Regions from separate parts of the Roseovarius sp. B08 genome, predicted to be linked through region 2. Evidence: riboswitches for the same ligand, from Rfam matches in the RefSeq annotation. Region 2 holds a riboswitch; each other region holds the start of a gene.

The links. Region 2 has a riboswitch for thiamine pyrophosphate ahead of thiB (thiamine ABC transporter substrate binding subunit). Riboswitches for the same ligand answer to the same signal wherever they lie in the genome.
Region 1: another riboswitch for thiamine pyrophosphate. It lies ahead of ACSQ76_RS14710 (FAD-dependent oxidoreductase); the one in region 2 lies ahead of thiB (thiamine ABC transporter substrate binding subunit).
Region 3: another riboswitch for thiamine pyrophosphate. It lies ahead of thiD (bifunctional hydroxymethylpyrimidine kinase/phosphomethylpyrimidine kinase); the one in region 2 lies ahead of thiB (thiamine ABC transporter substrate binding subunit).

The regions. Positions count from the first base shown of each region.
Region 1 covers NZ_JBPRLW010000001.1:2,884,336-2,888,299, forward strand. Annotated here, with positions in the region: gene ACSQ76_RS14705 (peptidoglycan-binding domain-containing protein) at 149-1,177, opposite strand; TPP riboswitch at 1,404-1,504, shown strand; gene ACSQ76_RS14710 (FAD-dependent oxidoreductase) at 1,601-2,596, shown strand; gene thiS (sulfur carrier protein ThiS) at 2,580-2,777, shown strand; gene ACSQ76_RS14720 (thiazole synthase) at 2,781-3,554, shown strand; gene ACSQ76_RS14725 (thiamine phosphate synthase) at 3,551-3,964, shown strand, end outside.
Region 2 covers NZ_JBPRLW010000001.1:346,067-350,030, reverse strand. Annotated here, with positions in the region: gene ACSQ76_RS01735 (ArsR/SmtB family transcription factor) at 74-397, shown strand; gene ACSQ76_RS01730 (SRPBCC family protein) at 401-844, shown strand; gene ACSQ76_RS01725 (hypothetical protein) at 866-1,180, shown strand; TPP riboswitch at 1,417-1,527, shown strand; gene thiB (thiamine ABC transporter substrate binding subunit) at 1,561-2,553, shown strand; gene ACSQ76_RS01715 (thiamine/thiamine pyrophosphate ABC transporter permease ThiP) at 2,529-3,964, shown strand, end outside.
Region 3 covers NZ_JBPRLW010000001.1:4,093,475-4,097,438, reverse strand. Annotated here, with positions in the region: gene sseA (3-mercaptopyruvate sulfurtransferase) at 1-250, opposite strand, end outside; gene ACSQ76_RS20825 (hypothetical protein) at 332-622, opposite strand; gene smpB (SsrA-binding protein SmpB) at 720-1,196, opposite strand; TPP riboswitch at 1,437-1,525, shown strand; gene thiD (bifunctional hydroxymethylpyrimidine kinase/phosphomethylpyrimidine kinase) at 1,562-2,386, shown strand; gene ACSQ76_RS20810 (WD40/YVTN/BNR-like repeat-containing protein) at 2,545-3,708, shown strand; gene ACSQ76_RS20805 (PLP-dependent aminotransferase family protein) at 3,790-3,964, shown strand, end outside.

The sequences.
Region 1 (3,964 bases), 2.5 Mb from region 2:
TTCGGCCTTTTTGTATCGCAGATACAACGCCGGTGCTCACGATAGGTTCCCGCCCCGGGCAATGCGCCTGCTGCTTTTTCCAGCGCGCTTGCGCGCCGCACGGCTTTGGTCCCGCTTCCCGGGCGTCGGATGCCGCGACCGCTAGCTCCTAGCGCCAGACAAAGCGGCAATCGTAAAGCACCCCGAACACACCGCGCTTGCAGACCCGCACGCGCTCGGCATTCCGCTCGGGCTCGCTCCTCGGCTCGGGCTGGGTTTCCAAAAACGCCTGGTACTCGGTTTCGCTCTGCTCGCGCAGGGCGGACAATTGTACATCGTCGAGATACCCGCTGGCCGGAAACCCGCGTTCCGTCTGCCACGACGAAATCGCCGTGCGGGTATTCGGCCCAAAGACACCGTCCGCACCGCCCGGATCATGCGCCACCAGGCGCAGGCGGTTCTGGACCTCCCGGCGCTCACCGCGCGACAGATCCAGCGCGTCTTCGATCTCCTCGGTCGCAATCGCCGACGGGTTGGCGCGCGCGGTTCCCATCACCTCCGGCTCCGTCACCAACGGTGCCGAGTCGACGATGTTGACCGCGGAAACGGTTCCGGGCGTGAACAGCGCCTCATAGGTCGTCTTGGACCCGCTGACGGAATAGGGCGCGCACTCTTCCAGCGCCACCACGGCATCGAGAAACAGCCGCCGTTGCACCGCCGACTGCGCTTCATCGCCGACATGGTTGGGAATGCCCAAAAGCAGGCCCGCACTGTCCAGAACGAAGCTGATGGTGACGCTCTCGCCGCCCGACGCCTCCGCATCGCCCGGGTAACAGGCCGCGATCTGGTCCCGAAGCGGAGGCGCAGGTTCGGACCGCGTGACCATCGGCGCGGGCAGCACGTCTGCGTCAGCCGATGGCGCTGCGGTTTCGCGGTCCTCGCTGTCCGCGGCCCCCGTCGCGTCCGGGTCGGTGCGGTCCGCCTCGATGCCGGCGTCACCTTGCGCGGCGCCTGCGTCGTCCAGCGGCGTGGCGGTCGTTGCGGGCGGCTCCGGCAAAGGCTCGGGCAGCGGATCGGTCCCTTGCGTCTGGCCCGCTGCACCACCCGCACCAAGCAGCAGAACTGCGCAGACCCGGGCGATGGTCCCGGGTCGAAGACTGTAAAAACCGCGTGCACCTGTCACGACATCACCCTCCATGAAACCTCTTGCAGAATAACGCCCCCAACGGACCGAACGTCAAGGCTGGGGGCGGAAATCGGCCGGCCCGGCGGCGGCGCAATGCCACCAGCCGCCACGCGACCACCGGCCTGCAACCCACCGAATGCAGTTGGCCTTTGCATCAGACGTTGCAGCAGGCGTGCAGCCGAATTATGTATGTGGCAAACACGACGCGCCACGTGCCATCCCGGCCCGGCGCTGCAAAATTCATCCGTCGGGGGGCCCGCAAGGGCTGAGAGGTGCATGCGCCGACCCGTCGAACCTGATCCGGGCAATACCGGCGTAGGGAACGGGTAGAGTGTGCGACCATAGCACAGACTCATTCTCGCGTTGGCACGCCCCCAGACCTGGAGACGCGCCAGTGATATTACCCGTGACCGCACGCGCATCGGACGCCCCGGCATGACACCCGTGACCGTCATAGGCGCCGGTGTCGCCGGCCTCTGCGTGGCCCGCACCCTGCTGGATCGCGGCGCGGCGGTGACCCTGATCGACCGCCACGCCGCGCCGGGCCCCCACGCCTGTTCCTGGTGGGCGGGTGGCATGCTGGCCCCTTATTGCGAAGGTGAAAGCGCCGAAGAACCCGTCATCCGCCTCGGCGCCGAAGCCGCCGACTGGTGGCAGGCGCAGACAGGAAGCGTGCAACAGCACGGCTCGCTGGTGGTCTCGCCCGGCCGCGACAAGGCCGACCTCGCCCGGTTTGCCCGGCTGACGACAGGCCACCGCTCCGTCACGGGGCCAGAGATCGCCGCGCTGGAACCCGACCTCGGTACCCGCTTCACCCGCGGGCTCTATTTCGAGACCGAAGCGCATCTTGCCCCCCGCGCCGCGCTGACCCGCCTGCACGAAAGCCTTGTCGCCGATGGCGCCACTTTCCGGCAGGACGAGGCCGATCCCGACGCCTGCGCCACGCACGGCCTGACCGTCGACTGCCGCGGCTTTGCCGCCCGCGACACGCTGCCGGACCTGCGCGGTGTAAAGGGCGAGATGCTGATCCTGTCGTGCCCCGACGTGGCGCTCTCGCGCCCCATCCGCGTGCTGCACCCCCGCGTGCCGATCTACATCGTGCCGCGCGGCGACGGGATGTTCATGCTGGGCGCCACGATGGTCGAGGGCCGCGCCGGTCGCCACGTCACTGCCCGCGCCATGCTGGAACTGCTCAGCACCGCCTACGCGCTCAACCCGGCCTTCGGCGAGGCAGAAGTGGTCGAGATCGGCGTCGACAACCGCCCGGCCTTTCCCGACAACCTGCCGCGCATCCGCCGCGACGGCACCCTGATCCGCGCCAACGGGCTTTATCGGCATGGCTTCCTGCTCGCCCCCGCGCTGGCGCGGATGGTCACGGACCTGATCCTTCACGACAAGACACCGGAGGTTTCCGATGAGATTGCAGCTTAACGGCACGCAAGTTGACGCCGAGGTCGCCACACTTGCCGAGCTTCTGACGGCACAGGGCTACGGCGACGCCAAGGTGGCCACGGCCGTCAACGGCACCTTCGTGCCCGCGACCCTGCGCCCCGCCCATGCCCTTGCCGACGGCGACAGCATCGAGGTTCTGGCCCCGATGCAGGGCGGCTGAGCGATGCGCGACTTCTACGGCACCCCGCTCGCCAACGGTTTCATGTTGGGTACCGCGCAATACCCCTCGCCGGCCATCCTGGCCGAGGCGTTCCGGCGCAGCGGCGCCAGCGTGGCCACCGTATCGCTGCGCCGCGAAAGCGGGCAGGACCGCGCCGGACAGGACTTCTGGAACCTGATCCGCGAGTTGGGCGTGCATATCCTGCCCAATACCGCCGGGTGTCACAGCGTGAAGGAGGCCGTGACCACCGCGCACATGGCCCGCGAAGTGTTCGAGACGCCCTGGATCAAGCTCGAGGTCATCGGCGAGGAAGACACCCTGCAACCCGACGTCTTCGGCCTGGTCGAGGCCGCGCGCATCCTGACCGAGGACGGCTTTCAGGTCTTTCCCTACACCACCGAGGATCTCGTCGTCGCCGACCGCCTGCTGCACGCGGGCTGCGAGGTGCTGATGCCCTGGGGCTCGCCCATCGGCTCGGGGCTGGGCCTCAACAACATCTTCGGCCTGCGCGCGCTACGGGCGCATTTCCCCGACGTGCCGCTGGTGATCGACGCAGGGCTTGGCCTGCCTTCGCAGGCCGCGGCGGCGATGGAACTGGGCTATGACGCGATCCTGCTCAACACCGCTGTCGCCAAGGCGGGCGACCCGGCGGCGATGGCCGAAGCCTTCGCCCTGGCCCTCAAGGCCGGCAAACTCGCCCGATCCGCCGACCCGATGGAGCCGCGCGACATGGCCGCTCCCTCGACTCCCGTGATCGGCAAGGCCTTTCTAGAATGACGCTCGACCGTTTCTATCCCATATTCGACGGCGCCGACTGGATCGAACGGCTGGTCCCGCTGGGAATCAAGCTGGTGCAGCTGCGCGTGAAGGACGCTGCCCCCGACGCAATGCGCGATCACATCCTGCGCTCCAAGGCGGTCTGCGATGCGCACGACTGCACCCTGATCGTCAACGATCACTGGCAAGAGGCCATCCAGACCGGCTGCGCCTACATTCACCTCGGGCAGGAAGATCTTGATACCGCCGACATATCGGCGATCCGCAAGGCCGGCCTGCGCCTCGGCATCAGCACCCACGACAAGGCGGAACTCAAACGCGCCCTGGCGCTGACGCCCGACTACATCGCCCTGGGCCCGATCTATCCGACCATCCTGAAAAAGATGAAATGGCATGAACAGGGGCTCGAC
Region 2 (3,964 bases):
GTGGGCGAAAGCCCACGCACCGCCGCATCATTTAATCTTTTCGTTAATTAACTGATCTGTTAATTACCGTTCCATGACCCACCTGACCGACACCTTCGCCGCCCTCTCCGACCCCACCCGCCTTGCCGTGGTCGAGCGCCTGATGGCCGAGGGTGAACTGCCCGCCGGCCGTCTCGTCGAACAGGCCGATATCAGCGCCCCGGCGGTGTCCCGCCACCTCAAGGTGCTGCGGCAGGCGGGCCTCGTCGAGCAGCGCACCCAGGGCACCAGCCGGCTCTATTCCGTCCGGGCACAGGCGCTGAAAACCATCGCCGACTGGGCGCTCGATCACCGCGCCTTCTGGGAGGCGTCGATGGACCGCCTCGCGACCCACCTTGCCCTCGAAGACAAGGATTGACGGATGGGCGAGGTCCGCATCACCCGCGACTTCCCGGTCACGCCCGAGCGTCTCTTCCGCGCCGTCACCCAGCGGGCCGAGGTGCTGGAATGGTGGGGCCATGACGGCATGACCCTGCCCGACACCGCGCTCGACTTCACCCGCGAAGGCCCGTGGCATTCCGAAATGCTCGATAGCGACGGCAACCGCTACCGCATGTCGGGACAGGTCACGCATGTCGACCCGCCCCGCTCCGTGGGCTTCACCTGGACATGGCACTTGCCCGAAGGCATGCAGGCCCCCGAAAGCCACGTCACCTTCACCGTCACACCCACGCGTGACGGCGCCCGGCTGACCATCGACCACCGCGACCTGCCCAATGACGACCGCGCCGCGCGGCACGAAACCGGCTGGACAAGCGGCCCGATGGTCCGCCTCGCCCGCCACCTGCAAACTTGTCCCCACTGATCCCTGAAAGGAAACCAACCAATGCCCAAGTACATCTTCGCCTATCACGGCGGCGGCAGGCCCGAGACCGAAGAAGAGGGCATCAAGGCGATGAAGGCCTGGGAAAGCTGGCTCGGCGGCCTCGGCGGCAAGCTCATCGACCCCGGCAACCCCGTGGGCATGTCCAAGACGGTCAGCACCGAGGGCATCGCCGACAATGGCGGCTCCAACCCTCTGGCTGGCTATTCCATCGTCGAGGCCGCGGATGACGCCGAGGCCTGCGAGATCGCCCGCGGCTGCCCCATTCTCGACGGCGGCAAGGGCAGTGTCGAGGTCGCCCCCATCATGGAAATGTAGCCCGCGCAGTCCCGGGCTTGACCCGGGACCTCCTTCCCCCTTTCGCTGGCTTTGAACGTCCTCTGCCCCCCGCGCCCACCGCGCGGCGCGTCAAACGCCCGCCAGCGACGCCCGCACCGACGTGATACCACCCGAATACCGACGCGATACCGACGTCGTCTCAGCCCTTCCGGCGGCATTAACCTTCCGATTCGCCAATTCACCTTGTCCCTTCCCCGGCTTGGCCCTACGTTCTTGTTGAAACCTCGGGGTGTCGACCGGCCACCTCCGGCGACTGAGATGCACATAGCAAACCCGTTGAACCTGAACCGGCTGACACCGGCGGAGGGAAGGTCATGCACCCGCATCGCGCCGCCCCTTCCGCCGAAAGGGAGGATGCCATGAAACGCCTTGTTTTCACTGCGGGATGTCTGCTCACCGCCACGACCGCCGTGGCCCAAGAGACAGGCGAGACGCCCGAACTGACCGTCTACACCTATGACAGTTTCGTCGCCGAATGGGGCCCCGGCCCCCAAATCGAAAAGGCGTTCGAGGCCACCTGCAACTGCGACTTCAACCTCGTCGGCGTCGAGGACGGCGCCGCCCTGCTGGCCCGTGTCCGGCTCGAGGGTGAAAATACCGACGCCGACATCGTCCTCGGCCTCGACACCAACCTGATCGCCGCAGCCAAGGACACCGGCCTGTTCGCCGAGCACGGACAGTCCCCGGACCTCGATCTGCCGATCACCTGGGACGACCCGGTGTTCCTGCCCTACGACTGGGGCTATTTCGCCTTCGTCCATGACAAAGACATGGAAGCGCCCAGCAATTTCAAGGCCCTGGCCGACAGCGACACCTCCATCGTCATTCAGGATCCCCGCTCCTCCACCCCCGGTCTCGGCCTGTTGATGTGGGTCAAGACCGCCTATGGCGACGAGGCCCCGCAAATCTGGGAGGGGCTCTCGGACAACGTCGTCACCGTCACCAAGGGCTGGACCGAAGCCTACGGCCTCTTCCTCGAAGGCGAGGCCGACATGGTGCTGTCCTACACCACCTCGCCCGCCTATCACCTGATCGCCGAGGAGGACGACAGCAAGACCGCCGCCGCCTTCGACGAAGGCCATTACATGCAGGTCGAAGTGGCCGGCAAACTGGCTTCGACCGACCAGCCCGACCTGGCCGACCAGTTCCTCGCATTCATGCTGACCCAGGACTTCCAGTCCGTCATCCCGACGACCAACTGGATGTACCCCGCCAAGGAGCTTGAGGGGGCCCTGCCCGACGGGTTCGACACCCTGATCCAGCCGGAAAAATCCCTGCTTCTCAGCGCCGAAGAGGCCGCCGCCACCCGCGACGATGCGCTCGATGAATGGCTGAACGCGCTCAGCCGCTAAGTGCCAGACCGGGATGGAGCGCCGCCGCCCTCGTGGCCGTGCTCATCTTCGGCGCGCTGCTGGCCGTTGCCCTGCGCGCCGAAACCGGCCGCGGCTTCAACGCCGCCGACTGGGCGGCGCTTCGCTTCACACTGGTGCAGGCCACGCTCTCGGCCTTGTTTTCCGTGCTGCTGGCCATCCCTGTGGCCCGCGCCCTCGCCCGCCGCCGGTTCCGGGGCCGCAGCCTGCTGATCGCGCTGCTGGGCGCCCCGTTCATCCTGCCGGTGATCGTCGCCGTGCTGGGCCTGATCGAGGTCTTCGGCCGCGGCGGCTGGGTCAGCGCGGCCCTGGGCACGCTCGGCCTGCCCCCGGTGCAGATCTACGGTCTGCACGGCGTCGTCCTCGCGCATGTGTTCTTCAACCTGCCGCTGGCCACCCGCCTTGTCCTGCAAGGCTGGCAGGAGATTCCCGCCGAGCGTTTCCGCCTGGCCGCCCTGCTGGGCATCGACGGCTGGGCGATGTTCCGCGTGATCGAAATGCCGATGCTCCTGCGCCTGATCCCCGGCGCCTTCACCGTGATCTTCGCCATCTGCCTCACCAGCTTCGCCGTCGCCCTCACCCTCGGCGGCGGGCCGCGGGCCACCACGATAGAACTCGCCATTTACCAGGCGTTCAGGTTTGACTTCGGTCTTGGTCGGGCCGCGCTCTTGTCCGCCGTGCAGCTTGGTCTGACGGTTTTTGCCGGTGGCATCGCCCTCTGGCTGGCGCGCGGCGAAGGGTTCGGCTCCGGCCTCGATCGCGGTTTGCGCCGGTTCGACGGAAAAACGACCACCGCACGGTGCATTGACGCGCTGTTCATCGGTGTCGCGGCAGTCTTCCTGCTGGTGCCGCTCATGGCCATCGCGCTGTCGGGCCTGCCCGGCTTTGCCGCCATGCCGCGCCAGGTCTGGACGGCAGCAGCAACCTCGCTCGGCGTCGCCGCGCTCAGCACGGTCCTGCTGCTCTGCATGGCCCTGCCCATGGCGACCGCCATCGCCACCGGACGGGGGCGCATGGTGGAAATCGCGGGCCTTCTGGGCCTCGCCGCCTCGCCACTGGTCATCGGCACCGGGCTCTTCATCGCGATCCGCCCCTACGCCAACCCGCAGGACTTCGCCCTGCCCGTCACGGCGCTGGTCAACGCCATCACCGTGCTGCCCTTCGCCCTGCGCATTCTCGTCCCCCGCGCCCGCGATATCGTGTCGCGCCAGGGCCGCCTCGGCCTCTCGCTCGGCATGGCCGGGCTGCCCTTCCTACGCCATGTCCTGCTGCCCCGCCTGCGCGCGCAGATCGGCTTTGCCGCCGGTCTTGCGGCAGCCCTCTCGATGGGCGATCTCGGCGTCATCACGCTCTTTGCCGACCCGAACGTGGCCACCCTGCCGCTACAGGTCTA
Region 3 (3,964 bases), 3.7 Mb from region 2:
TCTGACGCATGCGAGACATGAATTTTTCCACCGGCGGTGCCATGTGCGGCAGGTCGGAGCGGTGGTCGGAAATATCGTCAATGTCGAACAAGCGTGCGCCGGGGATGTGCGCCTGATCGTATTCCGCCCTGGCATCGCGTTCGACGCCGGGCAGGAAATAGGTGGCATCGAGGACCCGCAGGTCGGGATCGCCCAGATGCGCGGCAAGCCAATCGGTGGATACCAGTGTTTTCGGATCGTCGTTTGCCATGACAGCCCCCAGAAACCGTTGCGAATGACGTAGCGCGGGATGCGGGCCAGTGCAAGCCGACGGGCGATTGCCGCACCGACTTCAGCGGGCGACCAGATTGCGCAACAGGCCCGCGACCAGAAGGCAGGCGGCACCACCAAGGCCCCCTGCGGCGAGCTCGATGGCAAGGGCGGTGGGGTCGAGCGCGGCGTCGTGCGGCGCGGTCTGTGCCAGCCCGCCGAGCGCCATAAGACCAAGGGCCTGGCCGCCCATTGCACCGCCGAGAGTGCCGGCAAGAGAGTTGACCAGAAAGCCGAGGTTGAGCGTGCGCACGAGGCCGCCGGCGATGTTGCCGCCAATGGCGCCGGCAATGAGGCTGATCAGTAGGTCCATGCGGTCCGGTCCCTCGTGCAACCGCGCGCGTGGCGCCCGGAACGAGAGGGATGATAGCAAAAGGCCCGACACCCGCAGAGGCCGAAATCGGAACGGATTACATACCGTGGCGCAAAAGCCGCTGCTTCTGGCGGTTCCAGTCGCGCTTGGCCTCGGTCTGGCGCTTGTCGGTGTTCTTCTTGCCCTTGGCGATGCCGATCTTGATCTTGGCGATGCCGCGGTCGTTGAAATACATGACCAGCGGCACGAGGGTCATGCCCTTGCGCTGGGTCTCGTTCCACAGCCGCGCCATTTCCTTGCGCGAAACCAGTAGCTTGCGGCGGCGCCGGTCCTCGTGGCCGAAAGGCACGGCCTGCTCGTAGGGCGCGATGTAGCTGTTGACCAGCCACAACTCGCCATCCTCCACCGCGGCGTAGCTTTCGGCGATGTTGGAGCTTTTCTGGCGCAGGGATTTGACCTCGGACCCTTCGAGCACCATGCCGCATTCGAGGTCGTCCTCGATGGCATAGTCGTGCCGCGCCTTGCGGTTCTCGGCGACGACCTTGTAGTTGGGATTGATCTTGGGCTTAACCATCTCAAAATGCCTTCCGGGCGGTGCGAAGGATGAAGATAGCGCCTGTGTCGGAGGCTTCCAACCCCCAGAAACGACTCGAAAGGTGAACGGGGCGGCGAGGGGCAGATCGGCACGTCGGTATCACGTCGGTATCCTGGCAGTATGGCGACGGTGCTATTTTTCGCAAATGGCATGATTAACCGGGCGGGCGTTGCGCCGCGCCACCGCAGTTGACAGGGCCGCCGCCGTGCCTATCGTCCGGGGATGAGCCAGGGGCGCCTTCGGGCTGAGATGCACCCTTTGAACCTGACCCAGATCATGCTGGCGGAGGAAGGCGCGACCGGAACCGGTCGGACCCAGCCTTTCGACGCCGCGAAAGGAGCCGGATGAAACCCCAGACAAGGAACACAGCCAAGGGCCGGATCGCCAACGTCCTGTCGATCGCGGGGTCGGACCCGTCGGGCGGTGCGGGCGTGCAGGCCGATCTCAAGGCAATCTCGGCGAACGGAGCCTATGGCATGGCGGCGCTGACCGCGTTGACGGCGCAGAACACCCAAGGCGTGCAGGGCGTGCACCTGGTGCCGCCGGAGTTCGTGGCCGACCAGATCCGTTTGGTGGCCGAGGATGTGCGGATCGACGCGGTGAAGATCGGGATGATTGCCACGGCAGAGATCGCGCGGGCGGTGGCGGACGCCTTGCCCGAGGCGCCGGTGGTGCTGGACCCGGTGATGGTGGCCAAGGGGGGCGCGTCGCTTCTGGCCGAGGACGCGGTGGCGGCGCTGCGCGAGGCGCTGGTGCCGAAGGCGGCGGTGATCACGCCGAACCTGCCGGAGGCGGCGGCGTTGCTGGGCTGCGACGAGGCGTTGACGCGCGATGCGATGGCCGAACAGGCGCAGGCGTTGCGGGCGCTGGGCTGCGCGGCGGTGCTGCTGAAGGGCGGGCACCTTGTGGGCGAGGACAGCCCGGACGTGCTGGCCGATGCGGACGGCGTGCATTGGTTCGAGGGCGCGCGGGTGGCGACGCGCAATACCCACGGGACGGGATGCACCCTGTCGGCGGCGCTGGCAGCCCGGATCGGGCGTGGTGAGGCGCTGCCCGAGGCGGTGGCCGAGGCCAAGGCCTATGTCGCGCGGGCGATTGCCGGGGCCGGGGCGCTGGATGTCGGGTCTGGGCATGGTCCGACGCATCATTTTGCCGGGATGTGGGCGTGACCGTCGTATCGGGGCGCATCCCGCCCCGGACCTGATCCGGGGCCTCTGGCGCGATGGAAACAAGCCCGCATTTGGCGGATCCGGATCGGCCAATTCCCGCTCTCGGGAATCGCGCCGGGACGTGGTAGTTTTGCGCGAACCATGCGGAGCCCCGTGTCATGCCTTCCCCCTGCGTCAGCCTTCTTGTCGGCACCACCAAGGGTGCCTTTATCCTGTCGGCCGGTCCGGACCGGAACGGCTGGGACGTCACCGGCCCGCATTGTGATGGCTGGTGCATCAACCACATGGCGGGCGATCCCGACACCGGCACGATCTGGGCCGGGGGTGGCGGTGCGTTTCACGGGGCGGGCATCTGGCGCTCCGAGGACTATGGGCGGTCATGGACGCTTGCCCGCCTGACCCGCGGCCAGATGGACGAGTGGGCCGCGCAGGATCCGGGCTTTGCCGAGATGATCGGTTGGACCGACACGCCGCTGCCGTTCGAGGATGGGTTCGAGCAGATCTGGTCGCTGGGGTTCGCGCACGGGACGCTTTATGCCGGAACGAAGCCCGCGAATTTGCTGAGCAGCGGCGATCACGGTAGGACGTGGAGTCGCGTCGATGCCCTGACCGATCATCCATCGGCCAAGGACTGGAACCCCGGTGCCGCGGGGCTGGTTTTGCACACGATCGTCTTCGACCCTGATGAACCCCGGAAGCAGTGGATCGGGATTTCCGCCGACGGGGTGTTCGCCACCGAGGATGGCGGTGCCACCTGGGCGCGGCGCAACCGGCTGTCGAATGCCGAGGCCTGTGGCGCACACGATCATCCAGCCGGGCCGAGCAACGGGGAAACCGGGCATTGCGTGCACAACATCATGCGCGCACCGGGCAAGACGGACCTGCTCTATCAGCAGAACCACCACGGGGTCTGGCGGTCGTCCGATGGCGGGCGGTCGTGGGACGACATAACCCTGGGTCTGCCGTCGACCTTCGGCTTTCCGATCCGGGTGCATCCGCGCGATCCGCGCACGATCTGGACGTTGCCGCTGAATGGCGACATGGCGGGGCGCTACCCGCCCGATGCGGCCTGTGCTGTCTGGCGTTCGCGCGACGGGGGCGAGACGTGGGAGGCGCTGCGCGAGGGGCTGCCGCAGGAGAACTGTTTCTTCACCGTGCTGAGGCAGGCCATGGCGGGGGATACGCTGGACGCGCCGGGCCTGTATTTCGGGACCAACTCGGGGTCGGTCTTTGCCAGCCTTGACGAAGGCGACAGCTGGCGCGAGATTGCGCGGCACATGCCCACGATCCTGTCGGTCGAGGCGTTCGAGCCGGGCGCTTGAGCGCGCAGAACGGGAATTGAACGAATGTTCATTTTCCTTTATGCACGCCCCGACCCCTTGCACGACTTCGGGAGACAGCCGATGCCCCAGCGCCCCGCCTTTGCCAAATGGCTTGACGACACCAACGACGTGACCGCCACTTTCCTGGCCGCCGGGCGCATCCCGGGGCTGGTCAACCTTGGCGGTGGCCTGCCGGGGACCGAGATCTGGCCGGTCGAGGACATGACGAAACTGGCGACGTCTGCCGTGGCCGATC